2 regions of the Aquitalea sp. S1-19 genome follow, and region 2 is predicted to be linked to the other one. Evidence: predicted binding sites of a transcription regulator. Region 2 holds the regulator's gene; the other holds the start of a gene.
The links. Region 2 encodes FliA, which starts transcription of late flagellar genes. Its sites were predicted from a motif close to GCTAAAGNTNNNNNNNNNNCNGCCGATAAT; they were not measured.
Positions count from the first base shown of each region.

Region 1: the regulator FliA is predicted to act here: its motif matches at 1,830-1,859, upstream of EGI20_RS11960 (flagellin N-terminal helical domain-containing protein).

Region 1 covers NZ_RJTZ01000075.1:13,076-16,915, forward strand. The annotation lists gene EGI20_RS11955 (flagellar protein FlaG) at 1-206, opposite strand, end outside; gene EGI20_RS11960 (flagellin N-terminal helical domain-containing protein) at 291-1,748, opposite strand; gene fliB (flagellin lysine-N-methylase) at 1,949-3,136, opposite strand; gene EGI20_RS11970 (S-methyl-5'-thioinosine phosphorylase) at 3,244-3,840, opposite strand, start outside.
Region 2 covers NZ_RJTZ01000007.1:42,281-50,593, reverse strand. The annotation lists gene ppa (inorganic diphosphatase) at 1-333, opposite strand, end outside; gene coq7 (2-polyprenyl-3-methyl-6-methoxy-1,4-benzoquinone monooxygenase) at 476-1,096, shown strand; gene EGI20_RS02075 (L-cysteine desulfidase family protein) at 1,135-2,427, opposite strand; tRNA gene EGI20_RS02070 (tRNA-Glu) at 2,570-2,644, opposite strand; tRNA gene EGI20_RS02065 (tRNA-Arg) at 2,648-2,724, opposite strand; gene EGI20_RS02060 (exonuclease domain-containing protein) at 2,966-4,369, shown strand; gene EGI20_RS02055 (flagellar motor protein) at 4,366-5,115, opposite strand; gene EGI20_RS02050 (RNA polymerase sigma factor FliA) at 5,131-5,877, opposite strand; gene EGI20_RS02045 (MinD/ParA family ATP-binding protein) at 5,880-6,743, opposite strand; gene flhF (flagellar biosynthesis GTPase FlhF) at 6,745-8,187, opposite strand; gene flhA (flagellar biosynthesis protein FlhA) at 8,202-8,313, opposite strand, start outside.

The sequences.
Region 1 (3,840 bases), on a different contig from region 2:
CCCTTGAGTGCCTGCTCGTCGGCACCGCCCTTCATCTGGCGCCCGGCCTCGCTACTACCCAACGCCTGCACCGCCGTACTGGCCACCGCCACGGTCGGCGCGCTGCTTTGCTGCGAGGACAACGGCTGCGACCGGCTACCCGGCTCGTTCTGTATCGGTGCGGCATAGCCGCCACCGACCGGCGTCATCGGACCCAAGCTTGTCATGATCTGTCTCCTGCAAGAAAAAACCCGGCGAGGAGGCCCCGCCGGGTTGCGTGTCTATCGTTCAGAAGCTGAAACCGGCGAAGCTTAGCGCAGCAGCTGCAGTACTTGCTGCGGCAGCTGGTTAGCCTGTGCCAGCATGGCGGTACCAGCCTGCTGCAGTACCTGGTTACGCGACATCTTGGCGGTTTCCGAAGCAAAGTCGGTATCCAGGATGCGACCGCGCGACGCGTTCAGGTTCTCCGCGCTCGACTGCAGGTTGGAGATGGTGTTGCTGAAGCGGTTCTGCACGGCACCGAGGTCGGCACGGCGCGAGTTGACCGTCGCCAGTGCTGCATCAAGTACCTTCAGCGCAGCATTCGCTCCTGGTGCGCTCGACAAGTCAACCTTGTCCACCGCACTCAACCCGGCATTAGTCGATGCCGCAACCACACCAGCAGTAGCTGCGTTGATAGAGAATGCGGAGGTCGAATCGAACGAAATAGTCCCGGAAATAGTCGTCGAGTCGTTGGCAGCGGATTCCAGCTGAACACCGGTTGCGTCGTTAGCTCCTTTGACCGTCGCCTTCACCGCAGTATCGCTATGCGTGTAATCAGCAATCTTGATATCGGCACCGTTCTTGTTCGACAACTCCAAAGCGCCGTTCTTGTCCACCTTGGCGGAAATGCCGGTGGTCGCAGTCTGTGCGTTCACGGCCTCTGCCAGCGACTTAATGTCACTGCCAACCGAGGCGGAAATCGTCACTGGAGCAGTGTCGTTATCGCCGGTCAATTTGAACGACACGGTCCCGGCAGTAATGCCAGAAACCGTCGCCTTGGTTTCTGCGGTCGCCGAGACTCCTGTCGACCCGCTATTGGTGTTGACTTTGGCGGCGATGCCCTTAGCGCTTTCACCATCACCAACGTCGATAGTAGCAGTCTTACCATTACCCGCCACCACAAAGTCCATGCCAGTTGCTACACCGTTAGCTGGACTCGCCGCAGCAGCAGTCGACGCCACACCCATCTTGGATGCAGTAGTCAAGGTACCTGCTTGATAGTTGCCGATATCGGTGCCGCGGATGCTGCTGACCGACACGTTGATGGTCTGCTGGGCGTTGGCACCGACCTGAAACTGCGCGTTACTCATGGTGCCGTCGAGGATGTTCTTGCCGTTGAACTGGGTGGTGTCGACCAAGCGGTTCAGCTCTTCCTTCAACTGGTTGACTTCGGACTGGATCGCCTTGCGGTCGGAATCCGAGTTGGTGTCGTTGGCCGACTGCACCGCCAGTTCGCGCATGCGCTGCAGCATGTCGGACGCGGAAGTCATGCCGCCTTCGGCGGTCTGCGCCAGCGAAATGCCGTCGTTGGCGTTGCGGCGCGCCTGATCGAGGCCACGAATCTGGCTGCCCATGCGCTCAGAAATGGCGAGACCGGCGGCGTCGTCCTTGGCGCTGTTGATGCGGGCACCGGAAGACAGGCGCTGCAACGAGGTCGACAGGGCGGATTGCGAACCGGACAAGTTGCGCTGGGCGTTGAGCGAGGCAACGTTGGTATTGATGCTCATCGACATGATGATGTTCCTTGTACTGGGTTATCCATCAGGCCCGCCACCCCGACCCGATGCCGGTGTGCAGCCTTCACCCGTTTTATCGTCCCCCCCTATCAAACCTTTAGGACTTTTTTATATTTTTTACCAGACATCATCCAGCCAGCAACGACAGACGCCCGATGCCCCCCAGGAAAGCGCCCCGGCAGCGGCACAGTTCAAGCCGGTAGCACCCGCAGCCAGTGCTCGGCTTTGGCAAAGCCGACCTCGTTCAGCACCTGGACACTTTCGGACAGATAGGGCGGGTTATGCATCACCTCGCGGTAATAATTGGCCAGCAGCTCAGCCTGTTCCGGCGCGCTCAGCGCGCGACCGCGCGCCAGCGCGAGCCCAGCCCACCAGAAACGCAAGCTCAGGTATTGCGTGCACAGCAGCACGGTATTGGCAAACAGGGTCGACTCCGGCGCCAGCGGTGCATAGCTACCCAGCGCATGGTTGTACAGTACCCGCCCCAGTACCGCGTCCATGTCCGCATCCGCCAGCGCGGCCGTGGCAGGCGTGCCGCCATCCCAGCCGGCGGCGGCTTCGTCAACCAGCTCGCAGTAACGGCGCCGCGTCAGTGCCCAGCGCGTACGCAGACGGCTGAGCGCCGCCAGCAGTTGCAGGTGCAATTCGTCGTCGCGCCGCCACAACGCAACCGCCTGCACGGCATCGCCCGACGCCAGCAACAGCTGCCATTCATCCAGAACACGCTGAATCGCTACATCGCGCGCGACACCCGCGGCCACAGGACCGACCCGCACCGCGTCGATCGCCTCGGCGATCAGCAGCAACAAGCCCAGCCGCTGCCATAGCGGGATTTCCTGACTGCCCAGCACGCCAAGGTAGAGCACCCTTGCATTTTCATTAAGAACACTTCCTGCCTTGCTTAGGACCAGACGCTGCCGCACCGTGCGCGGCATAATGGTCAGCTCCACCGCGCCGGCGTCCTCGACCAGCAGGCGCGCCACCTCGGGACACGACGGCGACGCGGTCTGCACATATTGCCCCGCCGCTTCGATGGTGATGCGCGGGTAGGTCGCGCAGATATCGGGCAGCACCGCTTCGCCGCAACGGGCGTGCAGCTGACACAGCCCCTCGCTACTCAGTAGCGGACAACGGCCGTCGGCGCCGCCCACATCCAGCAGGCCGAAATCGGCGCTGCCGCTCTTGCCCTGGCCGCGTTTGAGTGCCTGTGCGATCAGCGGCTTAAGCTCGGGGTCGCCCAAATTTTTCAGACGCTTATAGCTATCATGCTCGACCGGCACATTCCAGCCGTAGCAACAGGTATCCGGGCAAGTCGGCCCGAGACAGGAAAATTTGCCCAGATAGGCGGGGACCAGCATATCGCTCGTTGTTGTTTTCATCAGAAACTCCGATCACCGCCAGCAGCAGGCTGGCGGCTTGATTGACTACTTTTAAGGCCGGTTTCTACCTGCGCATGACGGCTTAAATCCTCTACGCCTCGCTATGCTCACATCCGGCACAGGGTCTCGATCACCGTCCCCACGCTCGCCACGCCCTGCCCCAGTGCGGCCGGTTCGAATGCCACCTGCTCGGCCGACTCACCCTTGCCCGCCGCCCAGTTCACCACCAGGCACAGATGGGCATAGGGAAGATCCAGCTCGCGCGCCAGCGCCGCTTCGGGCATGCCGGTCTGGCCGACCATATCGCAGCCATCGCCTTCGAGGCGGCGGATTTCGGCGCTGCTCTCCAGCCTCGGCCCCTGGGTGCAGGCGTAGACGCCGCCATTCAGTAAGGCAATGCCGCTTTGCGCGGCGCTGGCCAGCAGGCGGGCGCGCATCTGCGGGCAGTACGGGCGGGTGAAGTCGGCATGCACCACCGGGCGATCCGGGCCTTCGAAGAAGGTGTGCTTGCGCCCCCAGCTGTAGTCGATAATATCGTGCGGCAACACCAGCGAGCCCGGCACCATATCGGCGCGTATGCCGCCGACCGCACCAACCGCGATAATGCAGCGCACGCCCTGGCTATGCAGCGCCCACAAATTGGCGCGGTAATTGATTTCATGCGGGGCAAACGAGTGGCCATAGCCATGGCGTGCCATGAACAC
Region 2 (8,313 bases):
AACGGGTACGGCCACCAGTTTTGCATCAATGCCGGATTCGTCTTCCATCTTGATCATGCCCAGCGTACGGCAGCGAACGACCACGCCTGGCGGCAGCGGGAATGGGGTCACGACCAGAACGTCTACCGGATCACCATCCAGCGACAGGGTCTGCGGCACAAAGCCGTAGTTGGCCGGGTAGAACATGGCGGTGCCCATAAAGCGGTCAACGAAGATCGCGCCGGAGTCTTTGTCCAGTTCGTACTTGATAGGGGCGCCATTGGCGGAGATTTCGATTACGACGTTGATGTCGTTCGGCATATCCTTGCCGGCGGAAATTGCGTTCAGGTTCATCGACTCGGGTCCTTGTTTGTATATGCCCTTATGGCTGGGCGTGATGCAGGGGTGCTGCTGTCGGACGATTATATCGCAGGCATCCGTAGCGTGTGCTGTGAAGGTATAATGATGTTCATTGGATATGGCAAAAAGGCATCACATGATTGATAAATTTATTGTCGAGTTTGACAAGGGCTTGCGTACCTTGTTTGCGCCGGCGCTGAGTTCGCGCCCTCATCCCGGTAAAAACCTGGATGAGGTGACGCTGAGTGATGAGCAAAAACAGCATGCGCTGGGTTTGATGCGGGTGAATCATTGTGGTGAGGTGTGTGCACAGGCGCTGTATCAGGGGCAGGCGCTGACGGCGCGTGATCCTGCTGCCCGTGAGGCCTTGAAAGAGGCCGCGCATGAGGAGGTCGAGCATCTGGCCTGGACCGAGCAGCGTATCCGTGAGCTCGGCGGGCGCACCAGTGTGCTTAATCCTTTGTGGTATGGCGGTTCGCTGGCGATAGGGGTAGCGGCCGGTTTGCTTGGGGATCGCTGGAATCTGGGGTTTCTGGAGGAGACGGAGCATCAGGTTGGCGCGCATCTGGATAGCCATTTGCAAAGCTTGCCCGAAGAGGATGGCAAAAGCCGGGCCATTGTGACGCAGATGCGCGATGACGAGCTCAGACACGCGGATATGGCGCATGCGCTGGGCGCTGCTCGTTTGCCCCTGCCGGTGCGCCAGGGGATGAAGCTTTCATCCAGACTGATGACGGCCGCCAGCTACCGCATCTGATTGACTGTTCAGGGCGACCGTTATCGGTCGCCTGTTTTTTAACGCGCTTTTTGCACCATGATTTCGATAATCTGGCGGTCGGTTTCCAGCATGCTGCGACTGGCGAGCGCACACAGATTGCTGATCGACTCATCGACATCATGCGCCACAATGCCTTCGTGGCCGGTGACACGGCTGTCGTCCAGCGCCATCAGTACCGACTTGTAGGCCGATGCGGCCGAGGTTGAGACTTTCATGGCGCAGCTATTGGATGCGCCATCGCAGATCATGCCTGCCAGGTCGCCTACCATGCTGCAAATCGCCATATTGACCGACTCTTCCTTGCCATCAAGTAGCCAGGCCATGCCGGCAGCGGCCCCCATGGAGGCGGTGGTGACTGCGCACAGGGCGGACAGGGCAGGCAGCTTGCTGTGGATGTAGACGGCCGTCAGGTGGGACAGCATAAGCGCGCGTGCCAGTTTTTCATTGTCGGCATTCAGGTGGCGTGCGACCACGACGACCGGCAAGGTGGCGGCGATGCCCTGATTGCCTGAACCGGAATTGCTCATGGCCGGCAGCGGGGCGCCGCCCATGCGGGCGTCCGATGCCGCCGTGGTGCGCATCATGATTTCGGTAAGCAGGCCTTGGGAGAGCAGGCCTTGTTTGACCTGACGCTGCAAGGTTGCGCCTATATGCAGGCCGTACCGGCCGCTCATGCCCTCATCTGATAATGCATTGTTCAGGCGTGCGGCCTCCAGAATGAATTCGATCTCGCTCAGTGTTATCTGGGTGGCGAATTCGTAGACATCATGCATGCGGGCATGGCCTAGCGAATAGTGCCCGCCTGCTGTCGTGCCCTGACTGGCGGCCTGCCACAGGGTTTCGCCGTTTTTCTCGATCAGGATTACATTGGTGTGGGCGTTGGCAATGCAGACGCGCACCGATTCGCCCCCGGCGTAGAGTGTCGCTTCGCTATAGAGGATGTTGGGAACATCGGTGATGCTGACGCTGACTTGCTTGGCATCCAGCATGGCTTTGCCTGCTGCGACCTGTTCGGGTGTCAGCTTCTTCAGTACCTGCAAGCCGCCTTGCGGATCGCCGCCAATGGCGCCGACTGCTGCGGCAATGGCCAGGCCGACCATGCCGGTGCCCGGGACGGTCACTGCCATGCCGTTTTTCATCAGGTTGGAGGATACTTTGGCGTCGATGCGTTCGGGCAGGGTGCCCAACTGTTCACGCGCGATGGCGGCGGCCAGTGCCAGCGAGATGGGTTCGGTGCAGCCTAGTGCCGGAATGACTTCGTGTTTGACAGCCTTGATAAACTCGGCCCAGAGTGGTGTCGGATTGCTCATGGTGTGCAGCCTCTTGTGCGGAACAGGCCCGGCCGGAGGGCGGGCAAGCAAATGGCGGATATTTTATACAGAAATGAAGTGCGGGAATGGTGTGTAAATGCAATAAGGCCACTATCGGGTGATAGTGGCCTTATTTTTATTCTGGCGTCCCCACGGGGAATCGAACCCCGGCCGCCGCCGTGAAAGGGCAGTGTTCTAACCGCTAAACTATAGGGACTGCTGGTGCACCCGGAGCGATTCGAACGCCCGACCCTTTGGTTCGTAGCCAAATACTCTATCCAACTGAGCTACGGGTGCACTGTTTCTTGCTGTGTCTCGCTGCGTTGTCTGCTGCGAGAGATGCGAACTATACGGAAGCCTTCTTTTTTCGTCAACACTTTTTCTGATTAAATTGTTCGTCGTCGTTTAGAATACGTCCTTATTGTTGCCATTTTCTGACAGTATCGCGTTAAAAATGCCTTATTTGTCAGTGGTTTGTGAATCTCTGTTTTTGGCCGGTCAGGCTGAAAAATATTTCGGTTTTTAAGCGGATCTGCCCATGTTGTTTGAACAAGCTTACGTAATTGTCGATCTGGAAACGACGGGAGGCCACATTACCCGCGACCGGATTACTGAAATCGGCCTGATTCTGGTGGACGGCGAAAACGTCGAACGCATCGAAATGCTGGTCAACCCCAGCCAACCCATTCCGCCCTTCATCGAAGACATGACCGGGATCAGCAATGCGATGGTGGCTGATGCACCGGCATTTGCCGAACTGGCACCTGCCTTGTGGCAAAAGCTGGAAGGGCGTTTGCTGATTGCCCATAACGCGCGCTTCGATTACGGTTTTCTCAAAAATGCATTTCGCCGCGCCGGCTTGGCGTTCAACGCCAACACCCTGTGCTCGGTCAAGTTATCGCGCCGCTTGTACCCGCAATACTTCAAACACAGTCTGGACAGCATTATCGAGCGGCACCAACTCGTGCTGCCGGCACGGCACCGTGCGCTGGCGGATGCCGAGGCCGTATACCGGTTTTTATGTCTGGCACGGAACGAACTGGGTGCCGAGGCTGTGTGCTCTGCGGCAGCGGCCTTATTGGCGCTGCCTAGTGTGCCGGAGGGCATGACGCAGGAGCTGGCCGATACCCTGCCGGATACGCCGGGGGTGTATACCCTCTATGGCGCCAATGGCGAGGCGCTCTATGCCGGGCGTTGCCTTAACCTCAGGCAAAGGGTGTTTGCCCACTATGGTGCGGGGACGCTGGACGCCAAGCTGCCGCGCATCCATGAGCGCATTGCCCATGTAGCGTGGCAGGAAACACTGGGTGAGTTTGGCGCAGCATTGCTTGAATTGCAGCAGGTGTCCGCCTTGCGGCCGCGTTACAACCCGCGTGCGCGCCAGACGAACGAATTGTGTGCCTTGCAATTGAGCGAAGCGGGGGAGGATGGCTTTTTGCGGGTGAGCGTCAGCCTTGCGCGCACGCTGGACTTTTCGCGTACGGCCGATTTGTATGGCCTGTTTCGTAGTCCACGCGAAGCCAAGAAGGCATTGAGCGAGCTTGCGCGTGCGCATCAGCTATGTCCGGCCATTCTGGAGGTCGAAACGGTCACGAGCCGCAAAGGTGCATCATGCCAAAGCTTTAAAAACCGGCGCTGTCTGGGGGCCTGTTGCGGTAAGGAAAGCGCCGCTGCGCATAATGCGCGCTTGCAAAATGCTTTGCTGCGCCTGAAAACCCAAAGCTGGCCGTACGCAGGTGCGATTGCATTGACCGAAAACGACGAGGTGACCGGCGAGTCGGTGTCCCATGTGTTCGAGCGGTGGTGCTACTTGGGCTCGGGTGATGATGTGACCTGCTTGCAAGGCACGCCGGTGTTTGATCTGGCGGTATACAAACTATTGCAGCACTGGCTAAAAAAGCCGGCACCCGGGATCACGCTGCATGAGTTGCCGGCAGCTTAGGCATACATGGCAAGGAAGCCGCGCAGGCGGCTTTCGATAATGCGCGGGTTCTCGCCGTTGGCAATGGCGATAACGCCTTCCAGTATCAGCTCCTTGGTGGCAATTTCGGTCGCGATCAGGTTTTTGAGTTTGACGGCGACCGGCAAGAAAAACAGGTTGGCCGAACCGACGCCGTAAACGGTGGCGACAAAGGCAACGGCAATGCCCGAGCCCAGTTTGGTCGGGTCGGACAGGTTTTCCATGACATGGATAAGGCCAAGAACCGCGCCGATAATGCCGATGGTTGGCGCGTAGCCGCCGGCGGACTCCCAGATTTTGGCGGCTTGTTTGCGTGCATGTTCAAACATGGTGATCTCGACTTCCATCACCGAACGCAGCGTTTCGGGGGCCGCACCGTCAACCAGCATCTGCAGGGCTTTTTTGGTGTAAGGATCGTGCTGCAGGGAGACATAGCCCTCCAGCGACAACAAGCCGCCTTTGCGCGCACTTTGGCTCCACTGGATGATGTCGCGTATCATTTTTTCATGATTGAACTGCGGCGGATAAAACACCCACTTGAGCATTTTCAGGCCGTTGACGAACTGGCGTGGTGTGCTTTGCAGCATGACGGCGCTGGCCGTACCGCCGATTACGATCATAAAGGCGGTAAGTTGCAGTAGCGAGCCTAAGTGGCCGCCTTCCAGTGCTTGTCCTGCCAGAATGGCGGTCAGCCCGCCCATGATGGCAATGATGCTGAGTTTATCCACGTCTATCCTTGTTGTTTACAGCCATTCGCGTAGCTTGCTGCGGATGCGGGTGACGGCCTGGGTATGCAGTTGGCTGACGCGGGACTCGGAGACCCCCAGTACCGCGCCGATTTCCTTGAGATTGAGGTCCTGCTCGTAATACAGGCTCATCACCAGCTGGTCACGTTCGGGCAAGGTCGCGATGGCATCTATCAGCGCCTGACGAAAACCGCTGTCGGCCAGCGTCAGGAGCGGGTCCGGCGTATTGTCGTCCGCGATATTGGCCAGTGCATCATTCAGCTCTTCGCCGTCATGGCTATGAAAGTCTTCAAAGTACACCAGACGCACGCCCATGCAGTCGCCCAGCATGGCCTGGTAATCCTCCAGCGATACCGCCAGTTCGTCGGCAATTTCGCTTTCACTAGGCGTATAACCCAGCGTTTGGGTTGCGCGTTTGATCGCGTCTTCAATCATGCGGGCATTGCGCCTGAGCTGGCGCGGCATCCAGTCTATGCGCCGCAGCTCATCGAGCATGGCGCCCTTGATGCGCGTGCCGGCAAAGGTTTCGAACTGTACGCCTTGCAGCGGATCGAACTGGCGTGCGGCTTCCAGTAGCCCGATCATGCCGACTTGTACCAGATCATCCAGCTCGACCGATGCCGGCAGGCGGGCCATCATCAGGCTGGCAATCTTCCTGACCAAAGGCGTGTACTGCATGACATCCGGGCGATCGGTGGCGGCAGCTTGTGCGTAGGCGTGGGCTTGATGCGTGGCCAGAGCCATGATTAACGATCCGTGATTTCGGTAAGGGTCTTGCTGGTGCTCAACAATTGTTCCAGATAACTGGAGCGGGCATGGCCGGTGTCCGGTGCATGCCACAAAGGCAGCATGGCGGCCAGCTGGCTGAATGCCTGGGCTGCTTCGCTATCCGGAAAGGCTTCCACCACTGGCCGGCGCAATGCCTGACTCTTGCGTATGGCCTGATCTTCCGGCACAAAACCGACCCAGCGCAAGGAAACACCGAGATAGTCGCCGGCTACGGATGACAAGCGGGCGAACACGTTTTGCGCTTCTTCCTGCCCGCTTGCTCGGTTGACCAGCACATTGAAACGGCGGCGGCCGAATTCGCCGGCCAGCCGTTTCATGCTGGCATAGCCGCGAGTGATGGATTCGGCTTGCGGGCTGATGACCAGAATCAGGTTGTCGGCAATCACCAGTGGTGCTGCATCCTGGGTCGGGTCCGGCGCATCGACCAGCGTCAGACCGCAGTCTTTTTCCAGCGCGGAAAATTCGCTGGCCAGACGTTGCCACACGCGGGCCGACAGGCGGTGGCGTTCTTCCGGCTGGGCATACAGATTAACCAGCGTTACGCCATGACGCGAATTCACCATCAGGTCGGTCAGGCCGCCGCGGCTGATGTTCAGGCTGGCCAGCGACGCGGAGGGCGGAACGCCAGCCAGGCGTGCCAGCTCCTGGCCATTCTGGTGATCCAGCAACAGGGGGCGCTTTCCCTGTAGCGCGCTGGCCGCAGCCAGCCCCGCGCACAGGGTCGAGATGCCGCTATGGCTGGCACCGGTGAGGGCGAATAAGGGCGGCAGGTGCGCGCTTTGCTGGCTGAGTTGCCTTAGGCTGGCGGCCTGGTCACTCATGTTACAACCAGCCTGACTGTGCGGCATTGATCATCGGGATTTCATCGGCCTGCCCATGAAACGGGGTCGCCAGCTGTCCTGCGCGCAAGGCCCGGTCAATCAGAAAGTCCGCATTGGCACAATGCAGGTCTTCCGGTACGCGCTGGCCATTGGTGATGTAAAACAGGCGCAGGCGGTTGCGGATAATGACGTCCAGGCTGGCACCCAGCATCACGGCTTCATCGACCTTGGACAGCACGCACCCGGTCAGGTCATCACTGCGAAAATGTTTGACCACGTCTTCCAGCGTACGGCCATCGGCATTGGCAGCCAATAGCAGCAGGCGGCGTACCGGCCGGCCGGCCGTGGCAAACATGCGGATTTGCTGCAGGACGCGCTGATCACGCTGACTCATGCCGACTGTATCAATCAGCACCACCCGGCGCTGGGTCAGATCGGCCAGTGTCAGCTGTAAATCGCCTTCGTTTTGTACCGAGAATACCGGCACACCCAGAATCTTGCCGTAGATGCGCAGCTGATCCTGTGCGCCGATCCGGTAGCTGTCAGTGGTGATCAGCGCCACACCCTCGGCGCCATAGCGCATGGTGGCGCGGGCGGCGAGTTTGGCGACTGTGGTTGTTTTGCCTACGCCTGTTGGGCCTACCAGTGCAAAAATCCCCCCCTGATCGATGATGTCGCTGGCAGGATCCATGCACTTCAAATTATGCATCAGTGCCGAGCGCGCCCATTTTTGTGCGACTTCTGCATCGTACTGCGGGGGCAGTTTCTGGGTGAGCTGGCGTATCAGCGCCGGGCTAAAGCCTGCCGTCAGCAAATAGCGGAACAGTTCGGCGCGATTGGGGGTTTGCCCTTCCATTTCCGACCAGGCAAAGGTGGCCAGCTGGTTTTGCAGCAGGCTTTTCAGCAGGCGGATTTCTTCACCGATATGGCGGATGTCGTCGGCAATATCTTCTTCTGGCGGCAGGCTCGCGCGTGCACCTTGTACTGCAGCAGATGGCTTGGCTTCTGCGGTAGGGGCAGGGGGCGAGGCTACGGGTGCTGGCGGAGCCGGCGCCGGTCGTGCAGCGGCGCTGAAAACGGCAGGGCGTACAGGCTCGGCGGCTGTGGTTGCGGCATGTCTGCGTTCTGGCTGCGCCGTAGGCGGCGGTTCTTCCAGCGGTTCGATCGGCATGGCATAGCTGCGCGACAGCGCACGCGCGGCAGCATTGCCTTGAGCGGGCAGGATGGCAGATGGCGCCGGTGTCTTGCGCGGCGGGTGGCGGGTGGCAGCCGGTGCCAGCGTATCCGACAGGGCGGCAACATCGGCATCGGCTACGGCCATGATCTCTACGCCACCGCCCTGGGTTGGGCGGTTGGACAGGATCAGCGCATCTGCACCTAGCGCCTCGCGGACCTGACGCAAGGCGTCGCGCGTAGTTTTACCGTAAAACTTTCTGACCACCATCTGTTATGTCGTCCTCAACCCTTGCCGGCCCCAATAACTGCGATTATACGGATGGTTTTGCTATCCGGTATTTCATTATGCGAAATGACGCGTAACTGCGGCAGCGCCCGACGCAGAAAACGTGCG